2 regions of the Exiguobacterium sp. s101 genome follow, and region 1 is predicted to be linked to the other one. Evidence: a T-box and tRNA genes for the amino acid it is inferred to sense, from the RefSeq annotation. Region 1 holds a T-box; the other holds one or more tRNA genes.

Region 1 (11,004 bases):
ACATTTTGCGTCCGTCCCCATCAAGAACGAAACCATGGCTTAAGACGTTACGGTACGGTGCTTTGCCTGTCGTCGCAACAGCCGTTGAGAGTGATGAGTTGAACCATCCGCGGTATTGGTCAGATCCTTCAAGGTAAAGATCTGCCGGACGACGAAGATTTTCACGTTCTTCTAACACACCGGCATGGGATGACCCTGAATCAAACCAGACGTCCATGATGTCGAGTTCTTTACGGAATTCTCCGTTCGGGCTGTTCGGATGTGTGAATCCTTCCGGAAGAAGATCTTTTGCTTCTCGCTCATACCAAACGTTTGAACCGTGTTCACGGAACAAGTTTGCGATGTGATCAATCGTCTCGTTCGTGATGATTTCCGTTCCATCTTCCGCATAGAAGATTGGGATCGGAACACCCCACGCACGCTGACGGCTGATGACCCAGTCTCCACGGTCACGAACCATGTTGTAAAGACGAGTCATTCCCCATTCCGGGACCCAGTTCACTTCTTCGACTTCACGGAGCATATCCTCTCGGAAATCTTTAATTGAAGCGAACCATTGCGGTGTCGCACGGAAGATGACCGGTTTCTTTGTACGCCAGTCATGTGGATACGAGTGTTTGATGAACTTTAAGTTGAGCAAATATCCATTCTCCTCAAGTTTCATCCCGATTTGCTTATTTGCATCCTCGTAGAATAGCCCTTCGTATCCAGGTGCTTCATCCGTCATATATCCACGGTCATCTACCGGACAAAGGACATCTAATCCGTACGCTTGTCCGACGCGGTAGTCGTCTTCCCCGTGCCCAGGAGCTGTGTGAACGAGTCCTGTCGCATCCGCTGTGACGTGATCGCCAAGGACGACGAGTGACGTGCGTTCATACAACGGGTGTTGTGCCGTCATGTACTCGAAGTCACGTCCATTCCAAGAACCGCTCACTGTGTAATCTGACCATCCGAGCGCTGTCGTCACTTCGCCGACAAGCGTCTCAGCGACAATATAACCTTTTCCTTCATGTTCGATGCGCGTATACGTCAACTCATCACTCACCGCGATACCAAGGTTCGCCGGGATTGTCCAAGGTGTCGTCGTCCAGATGACAAAGTGATCGTTTGACGTCAACGTATCTTTCCCATCTACGACACGGAATGCCACGTAGATTGCTGGTGACTTTTTATCATAGTATTCAATCTCTGCCTCAGCGAGTGCCGATTCAGAAGATGGTGACCAATAGACAGGTTTTTTCCCTTTATAGATATAACCTTTTTCAGCCATCGTTCCGAACAAGCGAATCTGTGCAGCCTCATACTCAGGAAGGAGGGTGATGTATGGATTTTCAAAGTCTGCGAGAAGACCGAGACGTTTGAATTGTTCACGTTGCGAATTCACTTGCTCCATTGCATACTCCGCACACTTCTCTCGGAATTCAGCGACCGTCATCTCTTTACGGTTGACGCCTGCTTTTTGAAGGGCATTCTCGATTGGAAGTCCGTGTGTATCCCAACCTGGAATCATTGGAGACTGATATCCGTTCATCCCTTTGAAACGAACGATGATATCTTTTAATACTTTATTCATCGCGTGTCCCATGTGGATGTCGCCATTCGCGTATGGAGGTCCATCATGCAAGATGTATTGTGGTTTCCTAGCATTTTTTTCTTGCACCTTGTTATAAAGGTCCATGTCTTCCCATTCCGTTTGCATCGCTGGTTCGCGTTTTGGTAAATTCCCACGCATCGCGAATTCAGTGTTTGGCATTAATAGCGTATCTTTGTAGTTCATCGAAACTCCTCCATCAACATTTTTTAGAAAACAAAAAAAACCAACCCATCCCTGATAGGGACGAGTTGGTTGACTCGCGGTACCACCCTACTAGTCTCACCTCAAATGAGACCGCTCTCGGTAACCGATAACGAGGTCAGGCGGACACGCTTACTCAAGTTCAGCGTGACAACTCATAGGGGATACCGATTCGAGTCTTTCTCTTAGGCTCTCACCGCCCCTAAGTCGCTTCGTAGGTATGACTCGATCGACGCGTCCTACTCAACGTGTTGATCATTTATCCATGTTGTTCTTCATTCTGTGTGACTTCGTCGTCATTATACGCAAGTTCAGTTCTATCGTCAAGAACCGTCTGTACAGGCGGCTCGCCGACAATCGTTTCCCACTCCGTACTATTGAGGAGCTCCATTTGGGCATCTACGAGGACACGGAAACGTGTACGGTATAACTCAACCTTTTTGAGCATTTGAACGACTTCTCGTTCAGCAAGCTTCTCTTTTCGGGCTGCTTCTTCTTCACGGGCGTACGCCTCACGCTCTGCTTGTTTCAAAATGAGGCTCGCTTCTTTTTGAGCGTTGTTCTTCACTTCTTCCGCAGCTTCCTGTGCAACGATAATCGACTTGTTCAATGTATCTTCCATCGAGGAAAAGTAGTCAATGCGAGCTTGCATATCGTTGACAAGTTCTTCATACCGTCGATTCTCACGTATCAATAGTTCAAACTCTTTAATGATTTGATCTAAAAATTCATTGACCTCATCGATATCGTACCCACGAAAACGGGAAGAGAATTCTTTATTATGAATATCAATCGGTGTCAACGCCATTCGACTTTCCTCCTAAAATTCAACGTATGGTGCCATACTGTATTTTAATTTTTTCACGTTTGGTCGAACCTAGAATTTCCATCAATTTGATGCGACCGTGTCCACGAACGGATAGAAGGTCGTCTGGTTCGAGAATGAAGCTCGCATCTTCAATGACTTTATGATTTACTTTGCAGTCGCCATGTTTGACGAGTGCTTGTGCTTTTTGACGGGACATGTTTAAAACCTCGCTCACAACCGTATCAAATCGTAAAGAAGAAACGATACCAAATCCTTCGATCCATTCAATTGTCGGAACGACAAGAATCTCGTCTTGCTCAACGGAGGAAATGCGAACTTTCGCTTTTCCGACACGATCCAAATTCATTTCGATGAATCCAACTGATTCACGCGTCGTCGCAAATTGTACAATCTCATCTTGAAGGACGACATCTCCAAACTTTTGACGTTTCAGCCCTGCATTGAGTAAGGTTCCCGTCACTTGTCGATGCGTCAAATCCACAAACTTTGTTGGGTATTCGATACGTCGGATTTCAATTTCAAAATCATGAGGATTCAGTTCATAGTAATCCGGAGCCAAAATAAGTCGACACCTTTCTGCGCCTTCGAATCCGCCATCGCTATGCATAACAAGTTGATTACCGACAATCTGTTTGACGATTTGTTGTTCACGCGGGTCCAAAAAGTCCGTCAATTTCAACACATAACTACTCTCGACTTGTTGCACCCAGTCGAGCACTTGTTCGACGAACGCCCGTTCGCTTGGTCTGTAGTGGTCATAGACGCTCATACATCACCCGAAAATCGCAGCAATTCCGACTTGTGCCATACGAAGCACGAATAAAGCGACGATTGGAGAGATATCAAGCATGCCACCAATTGGTGGGATGATTCGACGAAACGGTGCCAAGAACGGTTCACACAAAGCCGATAAAATTTGACCAAACTTTGATTCACGTGCGTTCGGGAACCATGATAATAAGATATAGCCGATGAGAATCCAACTATAGATGCCAAGTAGATCACTCAACGTGTTGCCTAAGGCAGGAATTACATTTTCCATTCAGTTACCACCCTTTACTGTGAAGTTCATCCTCCGAGATCAAGTTTGAGATTGAGCCAGTCAATTCGACGTTGTTCGGAGTACACAGAATCGTGTTATGTCCAATCGAAGTCATCGACCCTTCCAATGCATAGACAACACCTGAAAGGAAGTTGACGACTTGACGCGATTGTTCTTTTGACATGCGTTGAAGATTGACGATGACAGCACGGTTTTCTTTTAGTTGATCACTAATGTCCTGTGCCTCAGCGAACACACGCGGTTCAGCCAATACGACTTTTGAACGTTCTTTCTTTTTCGTATTTAACGCGACGAGGTTATTCGCTGATTTTGGACGATCCTCTTGTTTCATGACCGATGTTTCAGTCGTTGAAGGCGTTGCTGTATTTGCGACGGCATACTCTTCTTCCTCATATGTGCTGTTCGGATCTTCCTCGAGTCCAAAGAAATCTTTCATTTTGTTTTTGATTGACATAACGGATTCCTCCTTAAGATATATTATTGCATAAGTACGGTACCAATACGAACAAACGATGCGCCTTCTTCAATTGCGATTGGATAATCGTTTGACATCCCCATCGACAGTTCCGTGCAAGGAGCGTGATCGTATCCTTTTGCCGTCACTTCATCACGTACATGGCGTAAACGACGGAACGTCTCACGAAGGATTGTCTCTTCTTCCGTGAACGGCGCCATTGTCATCAACCCAATGATTCGAATATGAGGATACTGTTTACAATTCTCGATGAATGGCATGACTTCCTCTATTTCAAGCCCATGTTTTGAATCTTCTCCTGACGTGTTCACTTGAACGAAACAATCAATTGTTCTGTTTGCTCGTTTATCAATCTCTGATGCGAGTGACAACCGATCTAGAGAATGAATGGCTGCGACGTGATCGATGATTTGTCTCACCTTGCGCGTCTGTAACGTACCGATAAAATGAAATCTCGCATCTTTCGGCAAATTTTCGACTTTTTCGAGCAATGACTCCGGACGATTTTCTCCAAAATCACGAATCCCTTCTTCATAGAGGACATTCGTCACATCCACGCCAACCGACTTTGTGACGGCGATTAACGTTGGTTCCACTCCTTGAACATGCGCTGACATAATCGATTGAACTTGTTTTACATTATCTGAAATACTCACAATTTACGCTCCTTGACGATGACTGCTGCAAATCGACGTTTAACCTCTCCATCACGATACGAGAAAAACGGGGCGTCTGCACCAGTCGTTAAATTCGATTGGATGACGGTTGTGTCATGCTCTTTTGCCAATACTTCATTAACAGTCTGAAGTGATAAATGGGCATGATTGCCTGACTCATCTCGTACCGCTTGGTTATAGGCAATCGGCGAAACGGATTGAACCGCATCTAGTACACGACGGTCGACCTCATAGTCGTATCCTGAAATCGACGGACCGACAAGCATTTCCACTTCTTTAGCATCAATCCCATTGTCTTCGAATGCGCGAATCATAGACTCGACAATATTACCGACAGTTCCCTTCCACCCGGCATGGGCGATCCCAATGACTCCATAGTCTTTTGCACAGAAGAAGAGCGGCACACAATCTGCAAAGACAAGTGCTAACGGCAACGATTCTTCCGTAGTTAAGAGACCATCTGTTTGCGGAATCGCTTCATCGTATCGAAATGCACCCTTCCCACGATCCGAGGCATTCACATATCGAACGCTCGTTTCATGTACTTGATCGGCCCATACCGAGCCTTCTAAAGAAAGGTTAGCTTGTTGAAAGAAAAACTGACGATTTAGAACGACCTGGTCAATGTCATCGTCGACGTGAAGTCCGACATTCCCTGCATTGTGTCCATCCATTCGCGTTGTCACATAGGCGTGATAGCGATTCGTCTTTGTTTCCCATGTATGTAACAGTTGCATCAGTCTCTCCTTTTAGAAAAAGGGATGCCGAGAACCGGCATCCCTATCTTGTTTAGTTACGACGTTGTCTCACGAACGCAGGGATGTTAATCGTCTCATCTGGGACGTCTCCTCCATACACTGGGCGATGGAAGTTCCCTTCATCTTGTTGAGCCGTTTCATTTGCTTTTGGTTGAGGTTCCTTGTTCTCAACTTCAGGCTGCTTTTTCGGTTGCTGAGGGAACGGATTCGTCCCTTGCGCTTCCTCAGCGAATTCAGTTGCAATCACCGTGACGATGATTTCATCGTTCAAGTTTTCGTTGATAACCGAACCGAAAATCAAGTTCACTTCTTCATCGGCTGCACTTTGAACGATTTGAGCCGCTTCTGTCACTTCATACAAGCTGAGGCTAAGTCCACCCGTAATGTTCATCAAGACACCTTTTGCCCCTTCAATCGAAGATTCAAGAAGTGGAGACGAAATTGCTTTCTTTGCTGCTTCAATAGCTCGGTTTTCACCTGTAGCGACACCGACACCCATAAGAGCAGATCCTTTTTCCGTCATAATCGTTTTCACGTCAGCGAAGTCGAGGTTGATGAGACCTGGAATCGCAATCAAATCTGTAATCCCTTGCACACCTTGACGAAGTACGTTATCCGCTTCACGGAACGCTTCAATCATCGGCGTGTTACGTTCAACGATTTCAAGAAGCTTATCGTTTGGAATCACGATGAGTGTATCTACTTTTTCTTTAAATGCCTGTATCCCGTGCTGGGCGTGTTGCATCCGTTTCCGTCCTTCGAACATGAACGGCTTTGTAACAACACCAACTGTTAGCGCGCCAATTTCTTTCGAAATCTCAGCGATAACTGGAGCAGCACCCGTTCCGGTTCCGCCCCCCATACCCGCCGTGACGAAGACCATATCCGCTCCGTCAAGCGCTTCGAGTAACTGTTCACGACTTTCTTCTGCCGCTTTTTTTCCGATGTCAGGGTTCGCACCTGCACCGAGACCACGTGTCAATTTAGCACCAAGTTGAAGTTTCACATCAGCTTTCGACATGTTCAAGGCTTGTGCATCCGTATTGACAGCGATGAATTCGACTCCTTGCACCCCATGCTCAATCATCCGGTTAACAGCGTTCGACCCGCCACCACCGACTCCAATTACTTTAATTTTTGCTACGGCGTCAATCGCCTCATCAAAGTACATCATTTCAGGTATCCCCCTACATATTTTCCAAGTTGTATTACAACGTCAGCTTAAACGCCAAATAATTTTTCCATAAAACGACTAAAACCTTTTTTCGACTCTTGATCGGTCTCGTATTCGTTCTCTCCAACATGAGTATCGGTCGCTTCCTGCTTATTATTAAGCGATTCATAGCGAACTTCCGGTTTTTCAAGTTGAGATTTTGAAACGTGATGATCACTCATTAAGACATATTTCAATACGCCGACTGCCGTCGCATATTTTGGGTGTCTCACCCCAATCGACGAAGGTTGATATAATCTCGTCTTTTGGCCCATAATACGCGTTGCCAATTCTTGAATACCAGGTAGAGCAGCTGCTCCACCACAAAGTAAATATCCACCATTCAGCGTCGGAACACCTACTTTTTGAACCATATTCAACATAAGGGTAAACATTTCCTCTATTCTTGCTTCTAAAACATAGCTAATTTCTGATTGTGGTTCAAATGCTACTTCCCCATTGATATTCGTGTAGGAGAAACCTTCTGTCTCATCAGCCATTTCTTCGAGTGCGAGACCGTACTCTTCTTTCGCCACTTTGGCATCTTGATACTTACAATTTAATTTATAGACTAAATCTCTCGTCATATGATCGCCACCGACTGGAAGGATATACGAATAGACGAGGTCTCCACGATAAAATACTGAGACCGTTGTCTTTTCATGTCCGACATCGACAAGTCCAATCCCTAAATCGATTTCGTCAACAGAGGCCGCACTCATGCCGAGCGCGAGGTTCCCCAAAATAAATCCTTCGAGACGTAGTCCGGCGCGTTCAATCGAACGACGAATACTATGTAAAATTGTCTTCGATCCGGTAACCATTTTCCCATGCATCTCTAGTCGATAACCAAGCATGCCACGAGGGTCCACGACACCCGTTTGTTGATCGACCGTGAATGAAGATGGAATCACATCAATGACACTCATTTCATCTGGTAGTCGCATCACTTGAGCTGAATTAATGACTTCCATCACGTCTTCATCTGTAATTTCCTGATCTTCTCGCTTCACGGATGCGATCCCATGACATGGGGCAATTTGGATATGTTCTCCTTCAATGGCAACGTATACAGATTGAATTTGATCGCCTAACGATGTTTCAGCATGTTCAACGGCTTGTTTAATCGCTTGGACTGTTTTATCGATGTCTACGACAGCGCCACGTTTTACACCCGCAGACGGTGCACACCCTTCCGCCAAAATATTAAGCGTTCCGCCGAGCAATTCACCGACGACGAGCTTAATCTCTGACGTTCCAATATCTAATGCGGCCACATAACCATTCGCTTCCAAAAGGGAAACACCTCCGCTCTATAATTTTCCTATACAAATTACATGACAAATATGACAGATATCCAATAAAGTTGTTGGTTTCGACAAGATATCTCACATCTAAGTTTACAACAAATAAGATAGTGAGAAAAGGTAGAATCCTACAATTTAAGCGGTTTCGCGTTATCAATTCGTTTACAAACGACAAAAAAACAGTCCTTATCTGTCTAAGGACTGTAATATAACTGATTATTCATTCGTTTTCTTGTATGGAACAAAATAAAAACCACCATCCATGACGATTGTTCCACGCTCGCCTTTAGGGATGTTTTCATATATTTCTCCATACTTTGATACGGTTTCGCTTAACTTCAAAGGCGGTGTGAGCAACGTATTTCCGTCATTCATAAAGATCTCGTAGCGCGTCGGTTCTCCTTTTTGTTTTGACAAGATGATTTCCGACATACGGGCACGCGTCGCATCATCCACTTGTTCAAGTTCACTCGCAATTTTTTCAAGCTCTTGCTCCGAATTAAATTCCCTAAGCAATGGACCATCTTTTAATTTCCTCGGGTCGGTGATGGTACCTGTCGGATGGAGTGAACCATCGGCTAAGACGACGACGTCGCCTTTGTCCGCTCTCGCATATGCGATCATCTTCTCTTCCGTTACGTTGACGTATACCAAATTATACCAAGAACGATCAATTTCTACCCGTTTTACACCAGGCAACTTTTCCATTTGCGCACTCATCTTTTTTGGGGACAAACCGATGAACTTTGTCGATGTGTCGAGTTCCATATCTTGAAACACATAAGACTCTTCTAACCAATAGAGTCCGGATACAGTCACTTCTTTCACGTTCGACATCGAGGTTTGCATATAGACCACAAGTAAGATAAGGATCCCAAACAGTGAGAGCACAGAGAACATCCGACGATTCGCTTTTTTTCGTCGTTGTTTCTTCATGTACGGAATACGGTCTTCTAAACTGCGTACCGTTTGTTGACTTGGTTCCATCGGATTCTTCTCCTTTATCGAATGACTTCTTCTACTAAATTGGCCAAGGCATTTGATGCATCCGGGAATCCGAGTGCACGGGAGGCTTTCGCCATCTCTTTCTGACATTCAAGGACTTTTCGAATCGCTTGAATGAGCGTTTCTCCCGTCAAAACTTCTTCTTTTACGAGGAGCGCCGCCCCGTTCTCGACAAGGGCAGAAGCATTTTTTGTCTGATGGTCTGCCGTCACGTAAGGGCTCGGAATCAACACGCTCGGTAATCCGAGTGCGGTCAATTCTGAAATCGTCGATGCCCCTGCTCGAGAGATGACGAGTGACGTACAAGCGAGCAGTGATGGCATATCATACACATATGGATGAATATGAACATTTTCAGACTTTGGCGCTTGTTTTAACACGGCTTCGTAATGTACTTTACCCGTTACGTAGAGTACATTGATTGGCAAGTCTGAGAGCGCCGGAACAGCCTCTATAACTGCACGGTTGATTGCTTCCGCACCTCGGCTTCCACCGTATATCAAGACGATTGGACGTGCATCTAACTGGTAATGTTCTCGTACGGCAGCCGCATCGACTTCCGTCTGCAATACTTCGCTACCACGCGGATTTCCGATTAAGCGGACGTTCGCACCTGGGAAATGGACATCCGATCCTTTAAACGAAAGAGCGACCCGATCAGCTTTTTTGGATAAAAACTTATTCGTCAACCCTGGGATGCTGTTTTGTTCATGCAGGATGGTCGGGATACCTAGTTGTTGCGCCGTATAGACGACCGGTCCTGACACGAATCCGCCTGTTCCGATGACGACGTCTGGTTTGAATGCTGCCATATCTTTTTTTAGAGAGCGTACAGCCTTCAAGAACCAGTACGCCGTCTTCAAGTTCTCGAGGGAGAGGGAGCGCTTCAATCCAGCGATTTGAATTGATTTGAACGGGACACCAGCTCTAGGAACAAGATCGGCTTCTAACCCATTCTCCGTTCCGACGTATTGTACCTGTAAATTAGGGTGACGTTTTTGTAACGTCTCAATCAATGCGAGGGCCGGGTAAATATGACCACCGGTACCTCCACCAGAAATCATGATTTTCATCGGTTCGCCTCCTCATATGCGCGAACGAGATGAATGAAGTGTTCACCTCGTTCTTCAAACGTTTTAAATTGATCCCAACTCGCACAAGCAGGAGATAACAAGATGATATCTCCTGTTTCAGATTGCTCAAACGCGAGTGTGACGGCGTCTGCTAACGTTTCGACCGTGAAAGATGGGATTTCTTGGGACTCCCCAAGTTCTTTGAAACGCTCTTTCGTCTCACCGTACGCGACGACAGCTTTGACGTTGGAAAGGGCAGCGACGAGCGAAGATAAATCTGCACCCCGCTCAAGTCCTCCACAGAGCCATACGATCGGAGCATCAAATCCTCGTAGCGCCGCTTCCGCCGCGACGTTGTTCGTCGCCTTCGAATCATTGTAGACGGCACGTCCGAGAACGTCACCTAAACTTTCAGTCCGATGCGCGACACCACCAAAGTTTCGTAATACACGCTCAATGTGTGCTTTTGGAATATCAAACGGTTCGACCAACAGGAGAGCCGCTAGTACGTTCTCGACATTATGGGCACCGCCTAATGCCAATTCGTTCACGCGAATGACTCGCTCCCCGCGTACCGTGACCCAACCGTCCACGACGGAAGCATCTCCTCGCTCAAAACTAAATGTGTTTGGTGCAAGATGAGCAGGGACACGTTTCATCACTTCGGAGTCTGTCAACTTGACGACGATTTGGTCGTCACGTGTCATCTGAAGGAACAAGTTTCCTTTTGCATCTGCATACGAGTCGAAGTCGCCGTGATAATCGAGATGGGCTTCTGATAGATTCAGCAATGCTGCCGAACGCGG
Region 2 (11,004 bases), on a different contig from region 1:
AGAGTCTACGAGTCACTCTTATCAATGTGTGACGAGCGGGTCTTCATCTAAAATGAGAGAAGTGACACAACAAATTGAAGTGCTCGAACAACAAATTACAAGTGTGGATGAACGAGGGAATCGATTAAAATCAATTTTACATGAAGAGCTTGAAACATTCTCTGCAGTGAAAGAAGTCAGTGCCTATGTCGAGCGTCAAGTTGAGTCTATTCAGCAAAAGCTTATGGAAAGTGAAGTGAACTCTTCAAAGGCAGATGAAGCGCTAAAGAGTATCCTCTCCGTCTCGACAGCGACAAAAATGCTGTCATTAAACGCATCAATCGAGGCGGCACGAGCTGGAGAACACGGCAAAGGATTTGCGGTCGTTGCGAATGAAGTGGGCAACTTGGCCAAAATGACAAATGAGGCAACGCTTCTAGCGGTCAGTGCCATTGAAGCGCTGAACATAGAACGAACAGACTTGCTATCTGAAGTCAATGACTTCATTGGGGAGATTCACCTTCTAAAAGATGCCGTCGATCATGTCGAGACTGGTATCGAGACGATTGATTACGAGATTAAAGTTCAGCTAGACGAGTTTCAGGAAATTACTGTCATACCTCTAGTACAGGGGAGCGGCTCGTTCAATTGATGGAATCGAATGAGAAGTTACGAGAAATCAGTTCATTGCTTGAGCGGAAATTGAGTGATTTAAATGAAGGGGTAGATCGTTGGTCGAATGTTCAACGCTCACTACAAGATGCTGGCACGAACTTAGGAGACCAAAGTGAGGCGCTGAATCAAACACTTGAGGAATTGTCACCGACATAAACAACGTCGAGCGTTCAAGAGGACGCCCGACGTTGTTTTTTTTGTGGCACTTTCGTCAGAGGATAGATAACATACCCTAATCCAATAATCAAACCAATAACTATGAAATTTGAATTGATATGATACAACGTGACTAACAGAACAGTCGGCACAAGAGTCGTCGACACGGCATATGGCCAAGATTGACGATAGGGTAACATATTTTTTGAATAGATTTTCGTAAACAATTGGACGAATAAAGCAGTGATGGATACCCAAATCAAATAGAAAAAGAAGATTGCGAAGCCGTGTAAAAATAGCCACATCGGAATAAAAAAGTCAGGACGAATTACTAAAAAATCTAACGTAGTGATGACAAGCGTCAGAATAAAAGCTGCGCCCATATAAGCATGTAGTGGCGCAAGACGAAGTCGTAACACTTGTTTTGAAGGGACTAGACTTGAGCGGAGAAACGTGAAAATCGTGGATAACATATAAAAACTCCAATCTGTTATATTACAAAGACTCATAAATAGACAATTTTGGTACAGCGTTTTAATAAAACTTTTACATAAAACGTGTTTACATGAAGTTGCCGATGAAGGCATAATGAGTAGGGCATTAAAAACCAAGCAAATCCAACCAATTCTTAATTAAAAGGAGTACAAAAATCGTGGAATACAATTTGCAAGAAATGTTATTCATGTTTTTTGGAGGTCTAGGGATCTTCCTCTTCGGGATCAAATCGATGGGAGACGGACTCCAAAAGTCTGCAGGGAATCGCCTGCGAGACATCCTTGATAAGTATACAACGAATCCTTTCCTCGGTGTACTCGCCGGGATTATCGTTACAGTATTGATTCAATCTTCTTCAGGTACTACCGTTATTACGGTCGGGCTGGTCAGTGCTGGCTTCATGACGCTTCGTCAAGCAATTGGAGTCATCATGGGTGCAAACATCGGTACAACGGTCACGGCATTCATTATCGGATTCGATGTCGGTGAATATTCGCTTCCGATGATTGCAATCGGTGCAGTCCTGCTCTTCTTCTTTAAGAAAGAACGTTTTCAACACCTTGGACAAGTCATCTTTGGTCTTGGGGCACTTTTCTACGGTCTTGAGTTGATGGGAGACGGGATGCGTCCACTTCGTTCAAGTGAGTATTTCATCGACTTGACACAATCTATGAGTGACAATCCGTTCCTCGGAGTCATCGTCGGTACAGTATTTACTTTCATTGTACAATCATCTTCCGCAACAATTGGTATCTTACAAGAGCTATATGCTGGAGGGTCAATCGACTTAGACGCTGCACTTCCAGTATTGTTCGGTGATAACATCGGAACAACAATCACAGCGATTCTCGCATCAATCGGTGCGTCAGTTGCCGCACGACGTGCAGCAGCAGCGCACGTCATCTTCAACTTGATTGGTACGACAATCTTCATGATTTTGTTAATTCCTTTTACAAATTATATTTATTGGATTACAGACTTCTTAGCAATTGAAGACAAGATGCAAATTGCATTCGCACACGGTACGTTCAACTTTGCCAATACATTCATTCAGTTCTGGTTCATTGGTTCGATTGCTTGGCTTGTGACGAAAATGGTTCCTGGCGAAGATTCAATCGTTGACACGAAAGCGCAACACTTAGATCCAATCTTCATTCAACAGTCACCATCGATTGCCGTAGAACAAGCAAAATATGAAGTCATCCGCATGGGAGATTTCGCAAAACTTGGTCTTGATGAAGCGCGTAACTATTTGACTACAGGCGACAAAAAACACTCTGAAAAGTCAGCTCATATCGAAGAAGCGTTAAATTCGTTAAATGCCAAAATTACTGATTATCTCGTGAAATTGGCCGCAGTTGATTTGACAGAACAAGAATCACAAGAGCACAAGACACTCATGCATGCAATCAACGACATCGAACGCATTGGTGATCATGTTGAAAACATCATTGAGTTAATCGATTATAAGACAGCTACGAAAGTCACACTGTCGGCTGATGCTCAAAAAGAATTGACTGAAATGTATGACCTTACACGTGAAACGTTAGAGAAATCACTTCAAACGTTGGCGAGCAGTGATATGGTCGAGGCACGTAAAGTCATTGAAATGGAAGCGAAGCTTGATATGCTCGAGCGTCAATTCCGTAAAAACCACGTCGTCCGCTTGAACAAAGGGACTTGTGATGGACAAGCAGGTATGTTCTTCGTTGATATGCTCTCAAACCTTGAGCGAATCGGTGACCATGCGATGAATATCACAGAAATCACACTAGAAGATGCAAACGAAGTAACCGTATAAGAACTGGGCACTCCAAATGAATTTTTGGAGTGCTTTTTTCTGTTCGGTAAGGAATTTCCCTTGACACTCTAAAATATATTCAGTATATTATTACTGTATAACAACATGGCGGTGTAGCTCAGCTGGCTAGAGCGTACGGTTCATACCCGTGAGGTCGTGGGTTCGACTCCCTCCGCCGCTATTTATAAGGACCCTTAGCTCAGCTGGTTAGAGCAGACGGCTCATAACCGTCCGGTCGTAGGTTCAAGTCCTACAGGGTCCATTTTCCAACAACTTTCATTTTGTGAAAGTTGTTTTTTTGTTTTCAATCTAAAAATCGTGGGTAAATACTCGTTAGCATTTTGTTTTTTGAAAAATATGAAATGAGGCGAACAAAATGGAACGAAATCACACCATGATGCAGTTTTTTGAATGGCATGTTGAGGCAGACCAAAAACATTGGAAGCGATTAAAAGAGAGAGCAGAAGACTTAAATAAAGCTGGAATCACGGCCCTTTGGTTACCACCTGTTACGAAGGGACAAAGTGGTGAGGACACTGGTTATGGTGTTTATGACTTATACGATTTAGGAGAATTTAATCAAAAAGGGTCAATCGCCACGAAATATGGAACGAAACAAGAACTACTCGAAGCAACAGCGTATTGTCAACAAGAGTTAGGTATGCAAATTTATATGGATGTGGTCATGAACCATAAAGCAGGCGCGGATGCAACCGAGAACTTTGAAGTATTAGAAGTCGATTCGAACGACCGAACAAAAGTATTGTCAGATGAGCCGTTTGAAATTGAAGGTTGGACGAAGTTTGATTATGAAGCCCGAGACGGGAAATATTCGAATTTCAAATGGGACTACACTCATTTTAACGGAACTGATTATGATGCGGCGACTGACCGTTCTGGTATTTACTTCATCGTTGGAGAGAATAAGCGGTGGAATGATAACGTTGATGACGAATTCGGTGTTTATGATTATCTCATGTTCGCAAATATCGATTATCACCACCCAGATGTGCGTGAGGAAGTGTTGAACTGGGGTAAATGGTTCATCGAGGAAACAAAATGTGACGGATTCCGTTTGGACGCAATTAAGCATATCAACTATGATTTTGTGAAAGAGTTCAGCCAAACGATGCGAGAAGAGAAGGGGGATGAATTCTATTTAGTCGGGGAGTTTTGGAAATCAGACCTCGATGCGTGTCGAGCATTCCTTGATAACATCGATTATCACGTCGACTTGTTCGATGTTCCCCTTCATTACAATTTGCATCGCGCATCGCAAGAAGGGGCTTCATTTGATATGCGAACGATTTTTGATGACACACTCGTTCAGTCACACCCCCTTCATGCGGTGACATTCGTGGATAATCACGATTCCCAGCCTGAGGAGGCGCTTGAATCGTGGGTAGAAGAATGGTTTAAACAAATCGCTTATGGTCTCGTCTTGCTTCGTAAAGATGGATATCCTTGTGTCTTCTATGGAGATTACTACGGTATTGACGGACCACACCCGACTGATGGCATGAAACTTGCTATTAACACGCTCTTATATGCTCGTCGTGAAAAAGCTTACGGCGATCAGGACGATTACTTCGATGAGTCGAATGTCATTGGATGGGTTCGCCATGGGGCAGAAGAGATTGAACGTTCAGGATGCGCCGTTCTCATTTCAAATTCCGATGAGGCTGAAAAGAGAATGTTCGTTGGTGAAGAGCGCTCTGGAGAAACATGGGTCGATTTGACGAATACCTTAGAGGACAAAATTGAGATTGATGATGAAGGATTTGGGGTATTTAAAGTGGCGGCGGGGTCTATTTCTGTCTGGGCGTTACCGGAAGAAGATGTCGAGTGAAGCATTAGAATTGAGTAGACCGTCACATATCTGTTACATTTAAGACGAACGTTGTTCAAAACACTTTTAAGGGGGATTTTAGTAATGGCTAAATTTGAATTACCAAAACTTGATTACGCATATGATGCACTCGAACCACACATTGATGCTCGCACGATGGAAATCCACCACACAAAACATCACAACACTTACGTCACAAACGTAAACAATGCACTCGAAGGGAAAGATGTAGAGTACTCTTCACTCGAAGACTTACTCCAAAAAATCGATTCACTTCCTGCTGACATTCAAACTGCTGTCCGTAACAACGGTGGCGGTCATTGGAACCATTCATTTTTCTGGAAGCTCTTGAAGAAAAATGAGAATGGTACGCCGTCTGGAGACCTGGCTTCTGCAATCGACGAGTCGTTCGGTAGCTTTGACGCATTCAAAGATGAGTTCACAAAAGCTGCAACAACTCGCTTCGGTTCAGGCTGGGCATGGCTCGTCGTGAAAAACGGGAAACTTGAAGTGACGTCTACACCTAACCAAGACTCACCGATCATGGAAGGCGTCTCGCCAATTCTTGGCCTTGACGTTTGGGAACACGCTTACTACTTGAACTATCAAAACCGTCGTCCTGACTACATCAATGCATTCTTCCATGTCATCGACTGGGATTATGTCGCGAAATTGTACGCTGACGCAAAATAAGTTGTTCTTACCTGGGACTCTTACATGAGTCCCGGGTTTTTTTGTGCTTTTCATTATTTTGTAAACAAATTATGATATAGTGAAAATCGGACAAAATGACAGATTATACTGTTCTCTATAATATAGAAGGAATCGATTGTGGAAGGAGTTAACGGACTTGGCTAAAAATCGTGTGAAAGTGCTGAAGAAACGGCGAAACCACTTACCGTTACGCTTGAATTTACTATTTTTTATCGTCTTCATTCTATTTGCGACCCTTATTTTTCGGTTAGGGGTCGTTCAAATCGTGAACGGGGAATTGATTGCTCGAGAAGTACAGAAAACGGAGTCGAGTAAAATCAAGTATGAGGTACCGCGAGGAAAGATTTACGACCGTAACGGTCAAGTGCTTGCGGATACGATTTCGAATTACTCGGTCATGTATCGCCGCTCGCAAGTGACGAAAACGGATGAACGGTTAGATGTTGCAAAAAAATTGGCAGAGATTGTCGATATTCCGAAAGAAGATCGTAAAATGACCGAGCGTGACCGCAAAGACTACTGGATTGCAACGAATCCGGAGTTAGCGCAAGAGCGCACTCAATCCTTGTTGGAGGCGTTATCGGAAGAGGAACGGGCGGCATTGTCTAACCAAGACGTGGATCGCCTTTTGCTTGACTCGATCACAGAAGAAGAAATCACGTTTGATGATGCGATAGAAGAAATCATCGCCATCAAGCACAATATGGAAAGCGGCTATGCATTAGACCCACAGGTCATCAAAATCGGAGCAAGTCCGAAAGAGATGGCGGTCATCGAAGAAAACCTAGAACGATTGCCAGGTGTTAGCGTTGAGCCATATTATCAACGTGACTATCCGTTCGATGAGACGTTCAAGAGCTTTTTAGGAAGTTACCGTCAAATACCGGCTGAGCAACGTGCTTCCTACCAAGCGAAAGGTTATGGGTTGAATGATCGGGTCGGAACATCTTATTTGGAACAACGATATGAAGACGTCCTTCGTGGAACGCCAGCATACGATGTGTTCACGACTTACAAAGGGGAACCAGTCGGTGAACCGACACGAGTCAGCGGAAACCCAGGGAAAGATATCGTGTTATCAACTGACATCGAATTCCAAAAAGAAATCGACGAGATTTTGAAGAAGGCTATTCGAGCAGGACGTTCTGGAAGTCCTCACTTTGATCGGGCTTTTGCTGTTGTCATGAATCCTAAAACTGGAGCACTTCTTGCATTGTCAGGACAGGAACTTGATTTAGAGACGAACGAATTTAAGGACGTTTCGACCGGAACGGTGCTGCGTGCCAGCCAAATTGGGTCAACTATTAAAGGGGCGACGGTCGCCTATGGATTTGAAGAAGGTGTCGTCAAACCAGGTGAATATATTTATGATGCTCCGATTCGAATCGGATCGTCCGTCAAAGCCTCATATCGGAACATGGGGAACATCAACGACTTAGATGCACTCGCAATGTCATCGAACATCTATATGTTCCAAATTGCATTACGTTTGGCTGACTATTACTCGACAGGTCAAATCGTCGGAGAAAATGTCACACAAGCATTTGAAACGATGGAACATTATTATAAACAGTTTGGCCTCGGAGTCGAGACTGGAATTGACTTACCGTTTGAATCTACCGGATTTCGTAGCATCCCGGACCGTGTCACACTTCTTATGGATATGTCGATCGGGCAGTATATTTCCTACACGCCGATTCAATTGGCACAGTATACGTCCGCTCTAGCAAATGGTGGTTATCGTGTACAACCGCACTTGCTTAAAGAAATCATTGAGCCTGGTTCGCTTGATGAAAATAACAAGCAAGTCGTCAGCACGTTCCAACCAAATGCGTTAAATAAAGTCGATATTCAAGATGAGTACATTCAGCGAGTTCGCGAAGGATTTCGTCAAGGTGTTGAATCTTCATCAGGTTCATCTCGTATCTTGCAGCAGACAGGTATGACGGCTGCAGGTAAAACAGGTACAGCCCAGGCCATCGCTGAAGGTGAAGACGGTCAGGCGAAACGAAACGCCAGCGGGGAGCCGATTAAGACGCTGAACTCCAACCATGTTGGTTGGGCACCGTTTGATGACCCAGAAATTGCTTGGGCCATCATCATGCCTGGACTTGAGGCAGAGGGAATCAACACGCGTGTCGCTCATGACATCATGAAAGCTTACTTTGATTTAGAAGATGTGAATGCAATGCTTCAATGAAAGGGGTCACTTCGGTGACTTCTTTTTTTGTCTTTACAATTCTTTTACGTTCCGTTTATTTCTCGTTAATAGAAGTTCATTAGGATATTAATTGTAGGACATAACAACAGATCCACAACAAAAATCAAAGCAAACTCAAGGAGGACGTCACAAATGTCTTGGATGAAAAAATCAGCTGTACTCGCTTCAATCACTTCGGTCGCACTCGTAGGTGCTGCCTGTGGGAATAATGAAGAAGGTGGAGCTGCTGAAGGCGATGCGCTCTCAGGAAAAGTCGTCATGGACGGATCGTCAACTGTATTCCCAATCATGGAAGCAGTCGCAGAAGAATATTCAGCCGAACAACCGGAAGTTGAAGTGACGGTCGGTGTCTCTGGTACAGGTGGGGGCTTCAAACGTTTCGTGACGGGAGAGACAGACTTCTCAAACGCATCACGTGAAATCAAAGATGAAGAAGCAGCTGAAGCTGAGAAAAATGGTGTGGAATTCACACAACTTTCAGTCGCGCTTGATGGTCTATCACTCGTTGTAAACCCGGCAAACGATTGGGCACAAGATATCACGATTGAAGAATTGAAAAAAATGTGGACAGACACAAGCGTGAAAACGTGGAAAGATGTTCGCTCTGACTGGCCAGATGAAGAGATTTCATTCTTCGCACCAGGTAAGGATTCAGGTACGTATGATTTCTTCGACGAAAAAGTTCTTGATGAAGTCGATATTCGCCAAGACGCACAATTGTCGGAAGATGACAACGTACTCGTAACGGGTGTCGCAGGCACGGAAGGTGCAATCGGATTCTTCGGATTCGCTTACTACCTTGAAAACCAAGATACACTCCGTGCATTGAAAGTTGAAGGTGTAGAACCGACACACGATACAATCAACGATTTGTCATACCCGCTCTCACGTGAAATCTTCACGTACGTCAACAACGCATCATTGAAAGATAAAGAGCAAGTGGCTGATTTCGCACGCTTCATGAACGAAAACGCTGCTGATCTATCTGAAGAAGTTGGTTACGTGAAAATGGAGCAAGAACGTTACGATGAGAATATGAAAATGATTGATGAGATTGCTGGTGAATGATATTGACAGATGGCAGAAGGTGAGAGCTACTCTCGCCTTCTCGCCATGCTTTCTAGTATGAAGAGGTAGGGAGCGATACACGAGATGAACGAACAAAACAAAGAGCTCTCGATTCGAGAGATGATACAACAAAATAAACAAAAGAAATTCAGTACGACGAACGTGTTTGATAAAATCATGCCGTTCTTATTATTCTTGAGCGCATTCGTATCAGTCGTCACGACAATCGGTATAGCGTTCACGCTTGGTTTTGAACTGTTCAAGTTCTTTGAACGAGTGCCTGTCGCTGAATTTTTAGGGACGACAGAGTGGTACCCGCTTAGTGCAGATCAGCGCTTCGGGGTATGGGCACTTGTGATGGGGACACTCCAAATTACTGTAATTGCGATGCTTGTTGCGGTCCCGCTCGGATTGGCGTCAGCGATTTATTTAAGTGAGTACGCCTCAGAGCGAGCACGCCGGGTGTTAAAGCCGATTTTAGAAGTGTTGGCCGGTGTACCGACCATCGTCTTCGGCTTCTTCGCCTTATCATTCATCACACCAATTTTGCAATCACTTATTCCAGGACTTCAAATTTACAACGCTCTAAGCCCGGGGATTGTAGTCGGAATCATGATTATTCCGATGATTGCTTCCATCTCTGAAGATGCGATGAGTGCTGTTCCGAAGAAAATTCGAGATGGTGCGCTCGGTTTAGGTGCGACACGTCTTGAAGTGGCGACGAAAGTCGTCATGCCTGCAGCGACGTCAGGAATCATTGCCTCGATCGTTCTTGGAATGAGTCGTGCGATTGGTGAGACGATGATTGTGACCATTGCTGGTGGTTCGCAGCCAAACTTTGAGTTCAATCCGCTCAATGCGATTCAAACGATGACAGCTTACATCGTTCAAATCGCTAAAGGTGATGCAGGGTACGGCACAATTGAATATTACAGTATCTATGCGGTCGGTGCGTTGTTGTTCGTCTTCACTCTCTTGATGAACTTGCTCGCAAACTGGGTGACGCGCCGCTTCAGAGAGGAGTATTAAGATGGCTTTACCGAATAGTGAGTTCAAGAATAAAAAGAACCTGATGAATCGTGAAACGGTGTCTGAGCGAATCAAGCGTCGTTTACAACTGAATGAAATATTTAAGTATATCTTTTTGGCAGGGCTCGTCTTTGCGTTAGTCGTTCTGTCGACTTTGATTTATGACATCGTTTCGAAAGGGGCGGGGTGGGTCGACCTCGACTTCTTACGTAACTTCCCGTCACGTCGTCCCGAACAGGCTGGGCTATACCCCGCATTGATTGGCTCATTATGGTTGATGTTTCTCATCGTACCGATGGTGTTTATCATCGGCGTCGGTGCGGCAATCTACCTCGAAGAGTACGCACCAAAAAATCGTATGACTTCATTTATTGAAGTCAACATCTCGAATCTGGCTGGTGTACCTTCGATCGTCTTCGGATTGCTCGGTTTGACGATTTTCGTCCGCGTCATGGAATTGGGTAACTCTGTTATCGCTGGTGCCCTTACCCTAGGTCTCATGAGTTTGCCAATCGTCATCGTGGCATCACAGGAAGCGCTTCGATCAGTCAAAATGGAGTTACGCCACGCTTCTTTAGCACTTGGAGCATCAAAATGGCAGACGACGTTCAATGTCGTCTTACCATCGGCGCTACCAGGAATCATTACAGGGATTATCCTAGCTGTATCTCGTGCGATTGGTGAGACGGCACCATTGATCATGGTCGGTGCTGCCACGTTTATTTCAACAACACCTAGTGGCATTTTCTCTGACTTCACAGCGTTACCGATTCAGATTTATAACTGGACGAGCCGACCGCAAGCGGAATTCCAAAACTTGGCCGCAGCTGGAATCATCGTACTGATGACAATGCTCATTGCGATGAACTCGGTTGCAATTTATATCCGAAACAAATATACGAATCGACATTGAGTCGTTTTTGCAGATGAATGAGGAGGAAGCTCGAGATGATGAAACAACAAGAGCTCAATAAAGGAGATCAAAACGTGAACACAACTACGACAGAACCGACAATG

Evidence for each region. The T-box of region 1 lies ahead of ileS (isoleucine--tRNA ligase). A T-box ahead of a tRNA ligase gene usually reads a tRNA of that ligase, here a tRNA-Ile.
Region 2: it has a tRNA-Ile gene. The T-box ahead of ileS (isoleucine--tRNA ligase) is inferred to sense a tRNA for this amino acid. The anticodon was not compared.

What each region holds. Positions count from the first base shown of each region.
Region 1 covers NZ_JACSKX010000001.1:269,934-280,937, forward strand. Annotated here, with positions in the region: gene ileS (isoleucine--tRNA ligase) at 1-1,780, opposite strand, end outside; T-box leader at 1,834-2,054, opposite strand; gene KNO76_RS01385 (DivIVA domain-containing protein) at 2,058-2,606, opposite strand; gene KNO76_RS01390 (YlmH family RNA-binding protein) at 2,626-3,396, opposite strand; gene KNO76_RS01395 (YggT family protein) at 3,400-3,669, opposite strand; gene KNO76_RS01400 (cell division protein SepF) at 3,674-4,144, opposite strand; gene KNO76_RS01405 (YggS family pyridoxal phosphate-dependent enzyme) at 4,168-4,821, opposite strand; gene KNO76_RS01410 (purine nucleoside phosphorylase YfiH/LACC1 family protein) at 4,818-5,579, opposite strand; gene ftsZ (cell division protein FtsZ) at 5,632-6,774, opposite strand; gene ftsA (cell division protein FtsA) at 6,822-8,108, opposite strand; gene KNO76_RS01425 (cell division protein FtsQ/DivIB) at 8,337-9,107, opposite strand; gene murG (undecaprenyldiphospho-muramoylpentapeptide beta-N-acetylglucosaminyltransferase) at 9,122-10,198, opposite strand; gene murD (UDP-N-acetylmuramoyl-L-alanine--D-glutamate ligase) at 10,195-11,004, opposite strand, start outside.
Region 2 covers NZ_JACSKX010000004.1:147,020-158,023, reverse strand. Annotated here, with positions in the region: gene KNO76_RS14005 (methyl-accepting chemotaxis protein) at 1-631, shown strand, start outside; gene KNO76_RS14000 (hypothetical protein) at 631-810, shown strand; gene KNO76_RS05505 (hypothetical protein) at 825-1,283, opposite strand; gene KNO76_RS05500 (Na/Pi cotransporter family protein) at 1,463-3,106, shown strand; tRNA gene KNO76_RS05495 (tRNA-Met) at 3,214-3,287, shown strand; tRNA gene KNO76_RS05490 (tRNA-Ile) at 3,295-3,368, shown strand; gene KNO76_RS05485 (alpha-amylase) at 3,483-4,955, shown strand; gene KNO76_RS05480 (superoxide dismutase) at 5,040-5,648, shown strand; gene KNO76_RS05475 (peptidoglycan D,D-transpeptidase FtsI family protein) at 5,806-7,869, shown strand; gene KNO76_RS05470 (PstS family phosphate ABC transporter substrate-binding protein) at 8,023-8,958, shown strand; gene pstC (phosphate ABC transporter permease subunit PstC) at 9,043-9,987, shown strand; gene pstA (phosphate ABC transporter permease PstA) at 9,989-10,900, shown strand; gene pstB (phosphate ABC transporter ATP-binding protein PstB) at 11,002-11,004, shown strand, end outside.